Regions from separate parts of the Amycolatopsis sp. QT-25 genome, predicted to be linked through region 2. Evidence: riboswitches for the same ligand, from Rfam matches in the RefSeq annotation. Region 2 holds a riboswitch; each other region holds the start of a gene.
The links. A riboswitch is a leader RNA that binds a small molecule or an ion and turns the genes downstream of it on or off. The one in region 2 is predicted to bind S-adenosylmethionine.
Positions count from the first base shown of each region.

Region 1: another riboswitch for S-adenosylmethionine. It lies ahead of thrC (threonine synthase); the one in region 2 lies ahead of P3102_RS32040 (ATP-binding cassette domain-containing protein).
Region 3: another riboswitch for S-adenosylmethionine. It lies ahead of P3102_RS25785 (aminotransferase class V-fold PLP-dependent enzyme); the one in region 2 lies ahead of P3102_RS32040 (ATP-binding cassette domain-containing protein).

Region 1 covers NZ_CP120210.1:2,119,779-2,124,974, reverse strand. Annotated here, with positions in the region: gene P3102_RS09820 (class I SAM-dependent methyltransferase) at 1-185, shown strand, start outside; gene P3102_RS09815 (VOC family protein) at 182-556, opposite strand; partial or broken gene P3102_RS09810 (EamA family transporter) at 616-717, opposite strand; gene rpsT (30S ribosomal protein S20) at 1,026-1,286, shown strand; gene holA (DNA polymerase III subunit delta) at 1,339-2,322, opposite strand; SAM riboswitch class I at 2,458-2,590, shown strand; gene thrC (threonine synthase) at 2,604-3,869, shown strand; gene P3102_RS09790 (ComEC/Rec2 family competence protein) at 4,025-5,196, opposite strand, start outside.
Region 2 covers NZ_CP120210.1:6,865,706-6,870,901, reverse strand. Annotated here, with positions in the region: gene P3102_RS32055 (DUF222 domain-containing protein) at 1-1,017, opposite strand, end outside; gene P3102_RS32050 (GNAT family protein) at 1,165-1,749, opposite strand; gene rsmA (16S rRNA (adenine(1518)-N(6)/adenine(1519)-N(6))-dimethyltransferase RsmA) at 1,790-2,626, shown strand; SAM riboswitch class I at 2,874-2,964, shown strand; gene P3102_RS32040 (ATP-binding cassette domain-containing protein) at 3,174-4,184, shown strand; gene P3102_RS32035 (4-(cytidine 5'-diphospho)-2-C-methyl-D-erythritol kinase) at 4,307-5,196, shown strand, end outside.
Region 3 covers NZ_CP120210.1:5,573,042-5,578,237, forward strand. Annotated here, with positions in the region: gene P3102_RS25770 (RluA family pseudouridine synthase) at 1-498, opposite strand, end outside; gene lspA (signal peptidase II) at 495-1,058, opposite strand; gene P3102_RS25780 (hypothetical protein) at 1,083-1,724, opposite strand; gene P3102_RS25785 (aminotransferase class V-fold PLP-dependent enzyme) at 1,744-3,108, opposite strand; SAM riboswitch class IV at 3,141-3,255, opposite strand; gene P3102_RS25790 (M23 family metallopeptidase) at 3,417-4,097, opposite strand; gene P3102_RS25795 (potassium/proton antiporter) at 4,228-5,196, opposite strand, start outside.

The DNA of each region.
Region 1 (5,196 bases), 3.3 Mb from region 2:
TGCTGCGGCCCGGCGGCAGGCTGCTGCTGTCTTCACACGAGAAGTGGCTGCCGGTGTCCCGGCACGAACTGGCCGACGAAGCGACCGCCGCCGGCTTCACCGACCTGCAGACCTGGACCTGGGACCCGCCCGGCTTCGGCGCCTCACTCGCCGCTCAGCTGCGCGCGATCAAGCCGCGGCCCTAACGCGGGTCGGTGCGCAACGGATGCTCACGCGGCACCTCGACCAACACGATCCTGGTGCCGTCCGGATCGGCGATCCACGCTTCGTCCAGTCCCCAGGGTTCACGACGCGCTTCGCGGACCGGTTCCAGGCCCTTTGCCAAGAGCTCCTCGAGCGCGGCGGGCAGATCCCGGACTTGGAGCCACAAGGCGACATCAGAGGTCGGTCCCGTCTCCCCGGTACCGACGATCTCGATCGACCCGTTCCCGGCGAAGAACACCGTCCCGCCGGGGAACTCCTTGTCGATCGCCAAGCCCAGGGTGTCCCGGTAGAACGCCGTCGACACCTCGAGATCCTTCGGGTGGATCAGCACCCTGCTGCTCAGCACGTCCATGCTCCCATCCCTACCGGATGGGTTCAGGCCATCGCAATCGCGGTGATCCCCGCCAGGACCAGCCAGGCGGCGAGGCCGCCCAAGACGATGCTCAGCTCCCGCGCGAGTGCGACGAGGCTCACCGGGGCGATCCGCAGAGCGTAGAGGACCAGCAGTAACGCGGAAATCGCGGAGAAAGAACGGCGGCGTTCCCCGCCCCGCCAATGGTGCCGCTCGGAGCTGTCCCTGTGCCCTGATCGTGTGTTTCGCCGAACGGACAGGCGGCGGAACCCTGGGCATTACGATCTTCGTCGTACTGTAACGGCGCCTCCCCAGGCGGCCGCGAGCGGCCCCGGGGTGGCTGTTAAACTTGCTTTTCACCGTCGTGTGGCATTCCGTTCTGGAGGAAACCCGCGCCGCTCTCACGAGCACGCAGGGCCGGTCACAGCGCGGCGGCGAAACCACCGAGAGATGCAAGAGGAGCGCCCCCGTGGCCAACATCAAGTCGCAGATCAAGCGCATCACCACCAACGAGAAGGCGCGTCAGCGCAACCAGGCGATCCGGTCCTCGGTGAAGACCGCGATCCGCAAGTTCCGCGAGGCCGCCGACGCCGGCGACAAGGCCAAGGCCCTGGAGCTGCAGAAGGACGCGGCCAAGAAGCTGGACAAGGCCGTGACCAAGGGCGTTCTCCACGCCAACCAGGCCGCCAACAAGAAGTCCGCGCTCGCGAAGCGCGCGAACTCTCTCTGATTCGGCTTTCAACGGGCCCCGGCGACTCGCGTCGCCGGGGCCCGTTGCCATTTCAGCGGCCTGTGCCGTGGGCGTCGACGACCTGCAGGACGGCGCGTTCCAACGCGTACTCCGGGTTGGCCGCGACTCCCTTGACCTCGGCGTTGAGCCGGGCGACCACCCGCATCGCGGTGGCGAGACCGTCCTGACCCCAGCCTCGGGCCTGCCCCTGGGCTTTGCGCACCTTCCACGGCGGCATTCCCAGCTCGCCCGCCATCTGGTTCGGGTTCCCGCGACCGGCGCCGGACACCCGCGCGATCGTCCGGACCGCGTCCGCGAGCGCGTCGGCGACCAGCACGTGCGGCACGCCCAGTTGCATCGCCCAGCGCAGCGACTCGAGCGCCGCGACCTTGTCACCGGCGACGGCCTTCTCGGCGACGGCGAATCCGTTCACATCCGCGCGACCCCGGTGGTAGCGGCGGACCGCCTGCTCGTCGACCGTTCCGCCCGCGTCCGCGACGAGCTGGGTCGCGGCTGAGGACAACTCACGCAGATCCGAGCCGACGGCGTCGATCAGCGCGAGCACGGCAGCACCGTCGATCTTCCCGCCGACCCGGCGGACCTCGTTGCGGACAAAGGATTCCCGTTCAGCGGCCTTCGTCAGTTTCGGGCACTCGACGACCTCCGCCCCAGCCTTCTTCAACGCCTCGGGGAGCGCCTTCGCCGCCTTGCTGCGACCACCTCCGCTGTGCACGACGACGAGCACGATGCCGTCGGCGGGTGCCTTGACGTAGGCCATCACCCCGTCGGCGAGCTCCTGCGAAATGTCGTGCGCCGATTCGAGGACGATCACCCTTCCTTCGGCGAACAGCGAAGGGCTGACCATCTCCGCGAGCGCCGGCACTGTGAGGTCCGACACCCGGATCCGGGTGAGATCCGCCGTCGGATCGGCCGCTTTGGCCGCGTCCGAAGCGCTGCGGACCGCGCGTTCGATCAGCAGCTCTTCCTCACCGAGAACCAGGACCAGCGGCGATGGGGCGGCAGCTTGCGTCGTCACGGTGACGATCCTGCCACTCGTCCGCTCGTGTGCTTTGTCCGGTGATGAGTTCCGGGCACGGTGGCCTCACCTGAGCCTCATGTCGTACGGTGTTGGCGAGGCGACGCGACGACACGCGTGCCGACAATCGAATACCGCTCATCCAGAGGGGCAGAGGGAACGGCCCGACGAAGCCCCGGCAACCGGCGTCAGCCTGTCATTCCGCGATCGCGGGATAGCTGACGAACACGGTGCCAATTCCGGCCCGCCACGGCGGGGCAGATGAGGAAAGGACCCTCGCGATGACCGCAACCCTCGGCACGACCTCCACCACCAAGACCCCGGATCTCGGACCGGCCGTCGAACTGGTGTCGAAGGAAGAGGGACACCGGCAGCCGCTCGCCCCTGAATTCGTTTCCGCCGAGGACTTTTCGCCGCTCGAGGTCGCCTACGACTTCGGCCGCGTGCGCCGCGAGGACATCGAAGCCGGACCGAAGAACATCTGGCGCTACAAGAAACTCCTTCCCGTTCCGTCGAACGTCGAAGAGATCCCCAACACCGAACCCGGCGCCACCCGGCTCATCCAGGCCGACAGGCTCGCGAAAGCCTTGGGTGTCAAGAAGGTCTGGGTCAAGGACGACACCGGCAACCCGACGCACTCGTTCAAGGACCGCGTGGTGGCCGTCGCACTGGCCGCCGCGCGCGAATTCGGCTTCGACGTGCTCGCCTGTCCGTCGACCGGCAACCTGGCCAACGCCGTCGCCGCCGCGGCGGCCCGCGCCGGCTGGCGGTCGGTCGTGCTGATCCCGAAAACCCTCGAGCGCGCCAAGATCCTCACCACCGCCGTGTACGACGGCGACCTGATCGCGGTCGACGGCAACTACGACGACGTGAACCGGCTCGCCACCCAGCTCGCCGCCGAGCAGGAGAGCTGGGCGTTCGTCAACGTGAACGTCCGGCCCTACTACTCCGAAGGCTCCAAGACGCTGGCCTTCGAGGTCGCCGAACAGCTCGGCTGGCGGCTTCCCTCCCAGATCGTGGTGCCGATCGCCTCCGGTTCCCAGCTCACCAAGGTGGACAAGGGTTTCCGCGAGTTCGGGCAGCTCGGCCTCGTCGACGAGACGCCGTACAAGGTGTTCGGCGCGCAGGCCACCGGCTGCTCCCCCGTCTCGGCGGCCTTCCGCGCGGGCCACGACGTCGTCCAGCCGGTCAAGCCGGACACGATCGCCCGGTCGCTCGCCATCGGGAACCCGGCCGACGGTCCCTACGTCCTCGACGTGGTCAACCGCACCGGCGGCGCGATCGAAGACGTCACCGACGAAGAGGTCGTCGAGGGCATCCGCCTGCTCGCCCGCACCGAGGGCGTCTTCACCGAGACCGCCGGTGGAGTCACCGTCGCGACGGCCAAGAAGCTCATCGAGACCGGCAAGCTCAACCCGGACGAGGAGATTGTCCTGTTGATCACCGGTGACGGCCTCAAGACCCTCGACGCCGTCGAGGACAAGATCGGCCCGAAGGCCACCGTCAGCGCCTCGGCCGACGCGGTCCGCGAAGCACTCGGCATCTGATACCTGGGGACGGAGTTGGGAACGGGTTCGCGAGGCGGACATAACGCGTGAACCCGCCCTGTCCGCCACAGGACGTGTTGTACCAGGTCACATCCTGCCGACGTCGATCGCGGCGCGGGTTCACCGACAGGCGCTGAGTTCCCGCCCGGCCCGCCTCAAGAACGAGGCGGGCCGCGGGGCTCACCCCGGCGCAGCAAGGCAAGTCCCCGCGCGTCGGCGACGACCGCGGTGTCGCCGTCGGTGTCCGTTCTGGCGATCGAAGCACCCACGGCGGTCAGGTTGTCCAAAGTGGACTTGTTCGGATGGCCGTAGGTGTTCCCGGCGCCGACACTCACCAACGCCACCCTCGGCGCGACGGCGTTGAGGAAATCCGGTGCCGTGTAACGGCTTCCGTGATGCGGGACCTTCAGGATCTCGGCATGCAGATCGGCACCTTCGGCCATCAGGTCGGCCTGTGCGGCGAGCTCGACATCGCCCGTCAGCAGTAGCCTGCCCGCCGGGGTCCCGGCCCGCAGGACGACCGATCCGTTGTTGATCACCGTGCCGTCCTGTTCGAGGGCCGATCGCCGCGTGACATACCGGGGTCCCAGCACGTCCAGCGACAGCCCCGGCCAATCGAGCCGCTGCCCGATCCCCAGTTCCAACAAGGGAATCCCGCGGCGTGCGGTCTCGTCCGCGACCTGCTGCCACGCCCAGGCGGGAGCCCGGCCCGGGCCGACGGCGACCGCACCGACCGACCGGCCCTCGAAGACGGATTCGAGGCCGCCGATGTGGTCGGCGTGCAGATGACTCAGCACGACCAACGGAACGCGATCCACGCCGAGCCTGCTCAGGCATTCGTCGACCGGTCCCGGTTCAGGCCCGGTGTCGACCAGGACCGCCCTGCCCGGCTCGCCCGTCGCGAGGGCGACGGCGTCCCCTTGCCCGACGTCGCAGGCGACGGCACTCCACGACGCCGGTGGCCACGCCGGTGCCAGCACCCGTACCGGGACGAAAACGAGCAGACCGGCGGCCAGCGCGACCGCCAGCAGGATCCTGGCGTGCCGTAACCGGATGGCGACAAGCAGCACGACGAGCAGTCCGGCCGCCAACAGCCCACCCCACCAGCCATCCGGCCAGTCCACGACCGCGCCCGGCGCCCGGGCGCCATGCCGGGCCACGGTGATGAGCCAGCTCGCCTCGGGTTCGGTCAGGCGGACCAGCAGCCTGCCCGCCGAGGGCCACCACGGGCCGACGACGGTGGCCAGCACACCGAACACGGTGGCCGGGGCGACCACCGGCGCGGCGAGCACGTTGGTCACCACCGAGACGAGACTGACCGATCCCG
Region 2 (5,196 bases):
CGTTAAGGGCTCCTGTGGCGGCGTAGCGCCTCCGGATCTTGGTCTCGACAGCCGTGTCCACCATCGCGAAGGCCGTATATGGGCCACGTTCCGAGATCGTTCGGCCGGATTACCCGGTCGCGCGGCTCCGTCGCCACGGTGTGGGCTTGGGAAGCCCTGAGACCGTGCCTGGGACGGTTTAGGACGGTTCGCGGGTGTCCCGACCGGCTCCGCGAGTGGAGACTCCTCGGTGACCCGCTCCGACGTCTGTCGAGGCAACGGGATATCCGGGCTGCTTTCCGCGAGATCGACGATCTCCGAGAGAGCGTCACCGCGTCTCTCCGCAGGCGTGCGGTCGTCGGCTTCTCCGTTCGGAGCCGGATACGCCCGCGGCACCATGAGCGCGTTCAGGCGGGCGCCTGTCTCGGGATCGAGATTGCCACGCAGATCCCAACGACCGGTGCGTTTCTGCCGCAACCAGAACTCGCTTCGCTGAAGCTTGGGACCGGGATCCTCTTTGGGATTCCCGTCCGGGTCTAAGCGCGCGAGCAACTCCGTCCCCGCCACCGTGACGTCGCGCGGTCTGGCGACGCCGGCGAGCTCGACGAGACCCTTCTCGGCCTCATGCCGCGTGCTTGCGGTGACGTGGTCGGGCAGTCGTTTCATGACGGTGACGATCCGGTCGATGCCGGCCTCGGCCAGCGCACCGGCGGAGGCCGCGATACCGGTCAAAGGCGCGACGGGGTCGATCGACGTACCGTCGCGCGCCCGTCTCGAGTTGAGCGCGAGCGCTCGAGCGGTCACCTTCTGGGCCTCCGCTCGAGGCACCCGAGCCACATGTTCGTAGAAGACGGCGATCGAGTTGTATCCGTAAAGGTCACGGACACCGCGTGACTCGATCTCGGCCAGGATCTGGCCGACTTCGGCGATCAGACGTCGCCCTTCGCGTAGCCGTGTCTGCAACTCGTCGAGAAGCAGTTCGGCGTCGCCTTCCGGCAGGTTGAGCGGGAAGGCCTGGGAAGTGTTTGTACTGGTCATCCCTCGATTGTCGAGGCAAATTCGAACGAATGCACGGTATCGATCGGGTGGATGATCATTACCCTCCGGGTGCGCCGACCTGCGGGTATCACCCTGGAGTGGGACGCGTGTCAGTTCGAAGACCCCACAAGGTTGGTGGAGGCGGGATCACGTCGGCCGCCTGCCTGAGAGGTTCAGCTGTTCCCACTCCTCGCGGAGCACCCCGTAGACGACGGCGTCGTGCACGCCGCCGGGCCAGCGTCGAGCACGTCGGAACCGGCCTTCTTCGCTGAAACCCAGCCGTCGTCCGACTGCGATCATTCCCGGATTGCCCGAGTACGTCGCGAAGTCGAGCCGCAGTGCGTCGGTGCGGGAGAACAGGTAAGTCGTCCACAGTCCCAAGGCTTCGGTGCCGAATCCGCCGCCCCAGTACCGCTCGTCGTAGATGACCAGTCCCATCCGCCGCCAGTCGGTCTGCCTGCTTTCCCAATACCAGCTGACTCGGCCGATCAACTTGCCGTCACTCTGGTCGCACACGGCGAGGCTGGCGCGGGGGTCGGGCCGTTCGGCTGTGGTTGTGGTGAGCTCGATCGCCGTGGCTTCGGCGGCCGCCGCGGTCGGGGCGCCGAAGTAGGGCCCGTTGGTCTGGTGCCAAGGCCGCGCGGGATCGAGCAGGTCCTCGAGCGATCGGAGATCGGATGGCCCCCAGTCGCGCAGCCGGACTTTCTCACCTTCGAGTACGACGTCGTCCACCGGCCAATCGTGGCTTACCGCGGCTGACTACGATCGTCGGGTGACTGAACTGCTCGGCCCTGCGGAGATCAGGGCGCTTGCGGCCGAGCTGGACGTACGTCCGACCAAGAAGCTCGGCCAGAACTTCGTGCACGATCCCAACACCGTGCGCCGCATCGTCGACCTTTCCGGGATCGGCGAAGGGGACGTCGTGCTGGAAGTCGGGCCGGGCCTCGGCTCGCTGACCCTCGGGCTGCTCGCGACCGGTGCCGAGGTCGTCGCGGTGGAGATCGATCCCGTGTTGGCGAAGCGACTGCCAAACACCGTCGCCGAACGAGGCGGGGCCGAAAGGCTGAAGGTCGTCGGCGCGGACGCTTTACGGATCACAGCGGACGATCTCCCCGCACGGCCGACCGCGCTCGTCGCGAACTTGCCGTACAACGTCGCGGTCCCCGTCGTGCTTCACCTGCTCGCCGAGCTGCCGTCGTTGACCAGCGGCCTCGTAATGGTCCAGACCGAGGTCGCGGACCGAATGGCGGCGGGCCCGGGGAGCCGGACCTACGGCGTGCCCAGCGTCAAACTCGCGTGGTACGGGAAGGCGCGGAAGGTCGCCGCGGTGCCTCGCACCGTGTTCTGGCCGGTTCCGAATGTGGACTCCGCCCTGGTCGCGTTCGAACGGGGTGAAGTGGTGTGGTCCGTCGACCGACAGCGGCTGTTCGCGGTGGTGGACGCCGCCTTCTCGCAACGGCGGAAGACCTTGCGTGCCGCATTGGCGTCATGGGCCGGTTCCGCCGAACGCGCGGAGGAGTTGCTCGAGAAGGCGGGGATCGACCCCAAGACCCGCGGCGAGCAGCTGGATGTCCACCAGTTCGCTCGGATCGCCGCCGCGGCCGTCTGACCGACCGCGGCCGGGGTGGCCGGCACGGTGTGGACGCGGGTTCGTCAAGGTAAGCACGGCTGCGTAAATCCTCTTCTCGATCTACCCGAGTCAAAGCCGTCTTGGCAGGCAGCACGCCTGCCATAGTTCGGGAGCACCTCTCTGCGTCTCATGATATGAACTACTGTTCCTGTATTGTGGACGCGACCAGACGTGTGATCTGCGCCTACGTGCTTGCTTTCATCCAGTGGGATCGGTTTTACTCAGTGAGCCATCCCGAGCGACTGAGAGACCTGGCTCGCCGACGTCGCAGCAACCACCCTCCACAGGGCAGGTGCTACAGCCAGGACCGATGGAGGCTGTGCCGAATGAACAGGGTCACCCACCCGCTCCTGCTGACCAGGCGACGTGTCGTCGATGAAGGTCGCCGCACGGTAAGTGCGTGTCGACGCTCCACCGTTACTGCCTGAGTTCTTCCCTTATCTCTGAATCCGTCCGTTCCGGACGGCTACTCGGTGACGGTTGGCGCGCTCGAAAGAAGCAGCGCCCCATGTGCATGGAGCCCTTCGTGATCACTGTCGAAAACCTGTCCAAATCCTTTCCCCTCAACGGAAATCCCGTCGTCGCCCTGCGCGACGTGAGCGTGGACATCCAAGCCGGTTCGCTTTTCGGAGTCGTGGGTCCGGCCGGCTCCGGCAAGTCGACCCTCGCTCGTTGCATCGGCCTTCAGGAGCGCCCCGACCGCGGTGTCGTCCGGCTCGACGGCCTCAACACCGGCACCCTCGACGGACGTCGGCTGCGCGAGATCCGCCGTCAGGTCGGTGTCGTGAGCACCAAACCGGAATTGCTCGCCGAGCGCACCATCGCCGGCAACATCGCCTCGCCGCTCGAACAGCTCGGCCTCGACGGGCCGCAACGCCGCACCCGGGTCGGTAACCTGCTCGACCTGGTCGGACTCAGTCCCAGGGCCGGCCAGCGGCCGGGCGACCTGACCGAGGGGCAGCTGCGCCGGGTGGCCATCGCCAAGGCTCTCGCCGCCGGGCCGTCCGTGCTCCTGGCCGACGACCCGACCGCGGGTGTGCAGCCCGAGGAGTCCGGCGCGGTCCTGACCGTGCTCGACCGGGCGCGTGCCGAGCTCGGGGTCACCGTGTTGCTCACCACTCCCGACGCCGGCGTGGTCCGCCGTGTCTGCGACGACGTCGCGGTCCTCGAGGCCGGAGCGATCATCGAACGGGGAACCGTGCTCGACCTGGTCTCCGACCCGAACAGCCGGACCGCGCAGGCGCTGCTTCCCGCGATCGAGACCGGACGGGCGCAGGCGTCGAAGTACGATCGAGCGGTGGACGTCGTGCTCATCGGCTTCGCTTCGGTCGGTGCGCTGCTGCCGGAAGCCGCCGGTCGCTTCGACGTCGAACTCGCCACCATCGGCGGCGGCCTGACCCGGATCGGTGACACGCCGGTCGGCCGGTTCCGCCTCGGTGTGCGCGGTGAGCGCGCGGACGCCGCGCTCGCCTGGATCGTCGAACGCGGCGGCCATGTGACCCACCCGGTCCGCGGACCGCAGGGCGTCGCCGCCTGATTTCCCCGCGAACGGGCCGCCCAGGACGAAACCTGTCCGGACGGCCCGTTTCGTGTCTGACTCGTCCCGTTCTCCTTTCTCCTGCTGACAGCGCAAGGGGAGCGGCCACGTAGTCTTGACTGGTGCTCGCCGTCGTACCGCCCCCAGTGACCGTCAGGGTCCCCGCCAAGGTCAACCTGCACCTGTCGGTCGGTGACGTACGCCCGGACGGCTACCACGAGTTGGTGACCGTGTTCCAGGCGCTTTCCCTGACCGATGAGGTGACCGTCGCGGTCACTGAAGATCCCGGCGTCGAGGTGTACGGCGAAGGTGAAGGCGCAGTGCCGACAGGGGCCAACAACCTCGCCTGGAAGGCGGCGCAGGCATTGGCGGCCCACGTCGGCAAGGCGGACGGCGAGCCCAAGGTCCGAGTGGTGCTGCGCAAAGGCATCCCGGTAGCGGGTGGGATGGCCGGTGGCAGCGCCGACGCGGCCGCGACCCTGGTGGGCCTCGCGTCGCTCTGGAAGCTCGACATCTCCCGAGACGAATTGGCGGGTATCGCCGCGAAGCTCGGCAGCGATGTTCCTTTCGCTCTCTACGGCGGAACGGCGCTGGGCACCGGCCGAGGTGAGCAGCTGGTGCCGGTCTTGTCGAGGCACACGTTCCACTGGGTTCTGGCGTTCGACCAGCGTGGTCTTTCGACTCCGCGGGTGTTCGGCGAGCTGGACAGGTTGCGCGAAGAGGGCAGCCCGCCTCGGATCGGTTCGCACACTCCGGTGGTCGAGGCGCTGGCCTCCGGTGATCCGCGGCAGCTGGCGTTGCTTCTCGGCAATGACCTGCAGGCGGCGGCGGTCTCGTTGCGGCCGGGATTGCGGCGTACGTTGCGGGCGGGGGTCAACGCGGGCGCGCTCGCCGGCACCGTGTCCGGATCCGGGCCGACCTGCGCCTTTCTGTGCGCGGACGCGCAGTCCGCCGTCGAGGTCGCCGCGGAGCTGTCCGGTGCGGGGGTCTGTCGCACGGTGCGTGTCGCACA
Region 3 (5,196 bases), 1.3 Mb from region 2:
GGTGCGTTCCTTGAACGCCCGCTTCAACACGGTGTACGCGTGCTCGCTCTTCGCCACGACCATCACGCCGGTGGTGCCGGCGTCCAGCCGGTGCACGACACCCTGGCGTTCGGCCGCGCCCGAGGTCGCGATCCGCAGCCCGGCGGCGGCGAGCCCGCCGACGACGGTCGGGCCGGTCCAGCCGGGGCTCGGGTGCACGGCGACGCCGACCGGCTTCGAGATCACCACGATGTCGTCGTCGTCGTGCAGGATCTTCATGCCTTCGACGGGTTCCGCGACGACCTCGATGGGTGAGGCGGGATCGGGCAGCGTCACTTCGAGCAGCCCGCCGGCGGTCAGCCGGTCCGACTTCCCGGCCTGCCTGCCGTCGAGCAGGATCTCACCGGACTCGGCCAGTTCCGCCACGATCGTGCGGGAAAGTCCCAGTAGTTTCGCCAGCCCCGCGTCGACGCGCATGCCGTCGAGCCCGTCGGGAACGGGCAACATCCGCGCGCTCATTCGCTCGCCGCTTTCTTCTTGTCTTTTGTCGATGTTCCGTCGTAGTCCTTGCCCAGCAGGGAAAGGATCACGATGAGCACGCCACCGACACAGATCGCGGAGTCGGCGACGTTGAAGATCGCCCAGCCCTGCCCGTTCGGCGCGAACGCGGAGATCATGTCGACCACGTGTCCCCGCAGCGGGCCCGGCGCGCGGAAGATCCGGTCGGTGAGGTTGCCGAGCGCACCGGCCAGCACCAGGCCGAGGCCGATCGCCCAGCCGACCGAACGCAGCCGCCGGGACAGCCAGACGATGGCGATCACGACGGCCATCGCGACCAGCGCGAGCACCCAGGTCAGCCCGGTCGCCATCGAGAAGGCGGCACCGGGGTTGCGCACCAACTGGAAGTACACCAGCCCGCCGAGGAACTCGACCGGCTGCCTGCCCTCGAGCGTGGACACGGCGATCTGCTTGGTGAGGAGGTCGATCCCCCACAGCACCGCGGCGACGGCGAACACCACGGCGACGCGCTTCTTGGGCAGCGGCGGCGACGGTGGCGCGGTTTCGGGCTCTGTACTCACGCCCCCATTGTCCACTGAGTGTGCTCAGGCCTCCTCGGCGGCCGTCTTCGGCCTGCTCAGCAGGGCCGCGAACGCACCGGCGAGCGCGACCAGCGACGAAAGCACCAACGCGAGCTGTCCTCGCGCGAGCACGACCGCGCAGAGCACGAACGCCGCGGCCACGACGAGCACCAGCACGCTGCGCTCCAGCCAGGCGAGCCCGGCCAGGCCGAGGGTCAGCAGGACCGCGCTCCGCGCGTCGCCGTCCATGTCGAGTTCCCAGTAGCCGACCAGATCCGCGAGCACGATGCCGACCAGTCCGCCGAACGCGATCGCGGCGACCTTCCACCACCGCACGGTCTTCGCCCGGAAGGTGTAGAACACCACCGTGCCGAGATAGACGGCGAGCACGGCGAACAACCAGCCGTCGTTCCGGCCGACGCCGGAGAGCGGCAGGTCCAGCGCGGCCGCGTTTTCACGGCTCATCTCCACACCGCGAAAGGAGGCGAAGACCTCGCCGGACCCGACGCCATACAGATCCTGCGTCAGGAACCGCTGTTCACCGGCGGGCGCGTAGGCGAACCAGCCCCCGGACCATCTTCCACCGAAGGACAAGGCCACCACCGTCAGCTGGGCGAATCCCAGCAACGCCAGCGGAAACCAGTAACGCGGTCGCTCGTTCCCCATGCGGGGTGAGGCTAGTGGGTCAGGCGCAGAACGGGGGCAGTTCCCGCGGATCGTTCTCCGGCACCCAGCGGCCCTCGGGCTTCTCGTACTGCCAGCGGGCGCCGCGGGCGACGATCTGGCGCAGCGCCAGCACGAGCCGGTCCACGTGCTCGGTGGTGCTGCCGAGGCCGAGGCTGACCCGGACGGCCTGCTGCCCGGTCGAACCGGCGGCGGAGATCAGCCGTTTGGTGGCGATGTGCGCGCAGAACGCGCCGTCCCGCACGCCGATGCCGTACTCCGCCGAAAGGACCGCGGCGAGCCAGCCCGGGTCGAAGCCGTCGACGACGAAGCTGAGCGTGCCGACCCGGTCGACCGGCGCGTCGAACAGCCGCAGCTCGGCGAGTCCGGGAACGGCGGCCAGACCGCGACGCAGCCGCGCCAGCAGTTCGTCCTCGTGGGCGACGATCGTGTCCCAGTTCCCGGCCAGCGCCCGGCAGGCGACACCGAGCGCGTAGACGCCGACGGTGTTGGGAGAACCGGCTTCGTGCCGCTCGGGCCCGGAATTCCAGACCACACCAAGGTTTTCGGAGTCACGGTTGACCAGTTTCGTCGCTCCGCCACCGGCGAGGTACGGCTGGGCGGCGCGCAGCCAGTCCGCGCGGCCGATCAGCGCTCCGGCACCGAAAGGCGCGTACAGCTTGTGGCCCGACAGCGCGACGTAGTCGACGTCCAGTTCGCGCACGGAGACCCTGCGATGCGGCGCGAGCTGCGCCGCGTCGAGCGCGATGCGGGCACCGTGCCGGCGCGCGACGGTGGCGATCTTCTTGACCGGCAACAGTTCCCCGGTCACGTTGGACGCGCCGGTGACGACGACCAGCCGCGGGCCCTGCGGGCAGTCCGCGAGCGCTTCGTCCACGGCGGCCACCGCGGCGAGCCGGGTACGAGGGGTCTGGACGCGGCGGACGTTCAGGCCCTTCCACGGCAGCAGCGCGGCGTGGTGCTCGGTGTCGAACACCACGACCGACGTGTGCTTCGGCAAGCTGCGCGCGAGAAGGTTGAAGGAATCGGTGGTGTTGCGGGTGAACACGACGGCGTCGGTCGACCGCGCGGCCACGAAGTCCCGCAGGATTCCGCGCGTGCGCTCGTAAAGCCTGGTGGAGATCTGCGAAGCGAACCCGGCGCCGCGGTGCACGCTGGCGTACCAGGGCAGGAATTCGTCGACCGCGGCACGCACCTCGTCCAGACAGGGAGCGCTCGCCGCGTGATCGAGGTTGGCGTACCCGATGTCGCCGCCGGTCACCAGCGGGACCCGCAGACCGGCGCACGCGACCGTCGGGATTTCGTACGTGGCAACGGTTTCCACGACAGCGGCGGGGGTGTTCGTGCGTTCGAGAGCGAGAGTCATCGTCATCCTCCGGGCCAGGGGACCCGACGAGGATCCCGCGCTTGCCCGCCGCACCACGCGACGGGCCAGGTCCTCACCCGGGGCACCCCACCGCGGAAGGAGGGTTGCCGGTCAGCTAGCCGGGGCTTGACGCTGACACTCGTGACCTAGGGAAGAAGTTAGCGGATGGGCGGGCGATCGAGCCACCCCTCGTCCGCATCTTGAGACGCCGCTCACGTGCTCCGCAAGCGAGAGAACCCGCAATTCGGCACCTGATTGCGCTGGTCCGGGCCGCGAACCAACGCAAGCAGGTGCCGAATTGCGGGGGGTCAGACGCGGAAGCGGCCGGGCAGCGGGCTGGTCACTCGGGAGGACACCTCGGTCGCGCTCCCCGAGTACTGCTCGGTGCCCGCGGTGAACTGCCAGCCCCCGAAGGTCTTGCCGTCGATGGGCTCGCCGTAGGTCTCCGCGACCTTGGTCGAGACCTCGTCGTAGGACATACCGTTCCAGTTGCCCGCGCCGACACCGAAGTCACGCGAGTCACCGCTCCGCGCGGCGGCCGTGGGCAGTGTCCACAGGGTGAAGTGCACGTGGGCGCCGGTGCTGCTGCCCCCGCAGGGCAGCGCGTTGCCGGTCCGGCCGAGGGCGTCGCCAGGGGCGACCCTCTCGCCGTCGGTGACCGAAATGCCCTCCAGGTGGTAGTACCCGGTCCGCCGGCCGCCGTCGTGGTCGACGGTCACCCAGTCGCCGCCGTCGCAGTGCTGGATCCGGACCGTGCCCGCCAGCGGGGCGCGCACGATCCGATCGCCGGGGCTGAAGTCGATGGCGTTCTTCACGCCGGAGATCCCGTTGTCCGAGTGGATTCCCGCCGAGTACACCGACTGGCCCGTCCCGAAGGGCAGCCCGAACGTGGGAAACGCGCCTGCGGCCGCCGCGGGTACCGCGAGAACCACGCCGACGAGTGCCGCAGCGACACCCAGACCAGCGAACCGCACCGGAATTTTCGTCACTTTGCGTACTCCTTACCCCGCGACACTCACCCATTCGATGGAGTCGGTTGCGGGGAAGGTAGTTCAAAAGGAGTACAGATGGGAAGAATTTCCCGAGATCACCCGACGAACAACTGGTGCCGGTCGTGACCTACTGCCCGGATTCGCCCTTCCACCTGGCCAGGCGACCGGCGCGGTCGACGGCCCGCAGGCGTCGCTCGGCCGCGTCACGGGCTTCGGCGGTGGTCACGACGAGTAGCTGGTCCCGTTCCTGGAGCCGGGTGTTCTTGTTGGGGGTGAAGCCGGTGCCGTCGCGCACGAGAAGGCTGATCGTCGCCCCCACCGGCAGCCGTAGTTCGGCCAGGTACACGCCGTGCATCTTGGAGCCGGCGTTGATCCGTACCTGCAGGAGTTCCGCACCCATCTCGTCGAGAGGAGCGGAGTCGACGTCGATCTCGTGTGCTTCGGCGTGCTGGGCCAGTCCGAGCACGCGCGCGAGCGGGGTCAGCGTCGCGCCCTGGAGCAGCGTCAGCACGATGACCAGCACGAACACCGCGTCGACCAGTTGCTGCGCACCGGGCAGCCCGGACGACAGGGGGATCAGCGCGAGCACGATCGGGACCGCCCCGCGCAAGCCGGCCCAAGACAGGAACACCTGTTCTCGCCAAGGGATCTTGAACGGCAGCGCCGAGAGCACCACCGACAACGGCCGGGCGAGCAACAGCACGACCGCACCCGCGACCAGGCCCTGGACCAGGCTTTCGAGGATCCTGCTCGGCGAGGCGAACAGGCCGAGCAGTACGAACAGCCCGATCTGCGCGAGCCAGCCGAGCCCCTCGGCGAAGGACAGCGTGTCCGACCGGTGTGGCAGTTTCGAGTTCCCTAGCACCAGCGCCGCGACATAGGTGGCGAGCAGGCCCGACGCGTGGGCGAGCTGCCCGCTCGAGTACGCCACCACGCAGACCGCGACCGTGGCCAGCGGATACAGACCGGTGGCGGGAAGCGCCGCCCGGCGCAGCGCGAACGCCCCACCCCAGCCGAAAGCGAGCCCGATCACCAGGCCGGCGGCCAGTTCGTAGACCACCAGCAGCGGCAGCGACCAGTCGACGGTGGCGCCCTC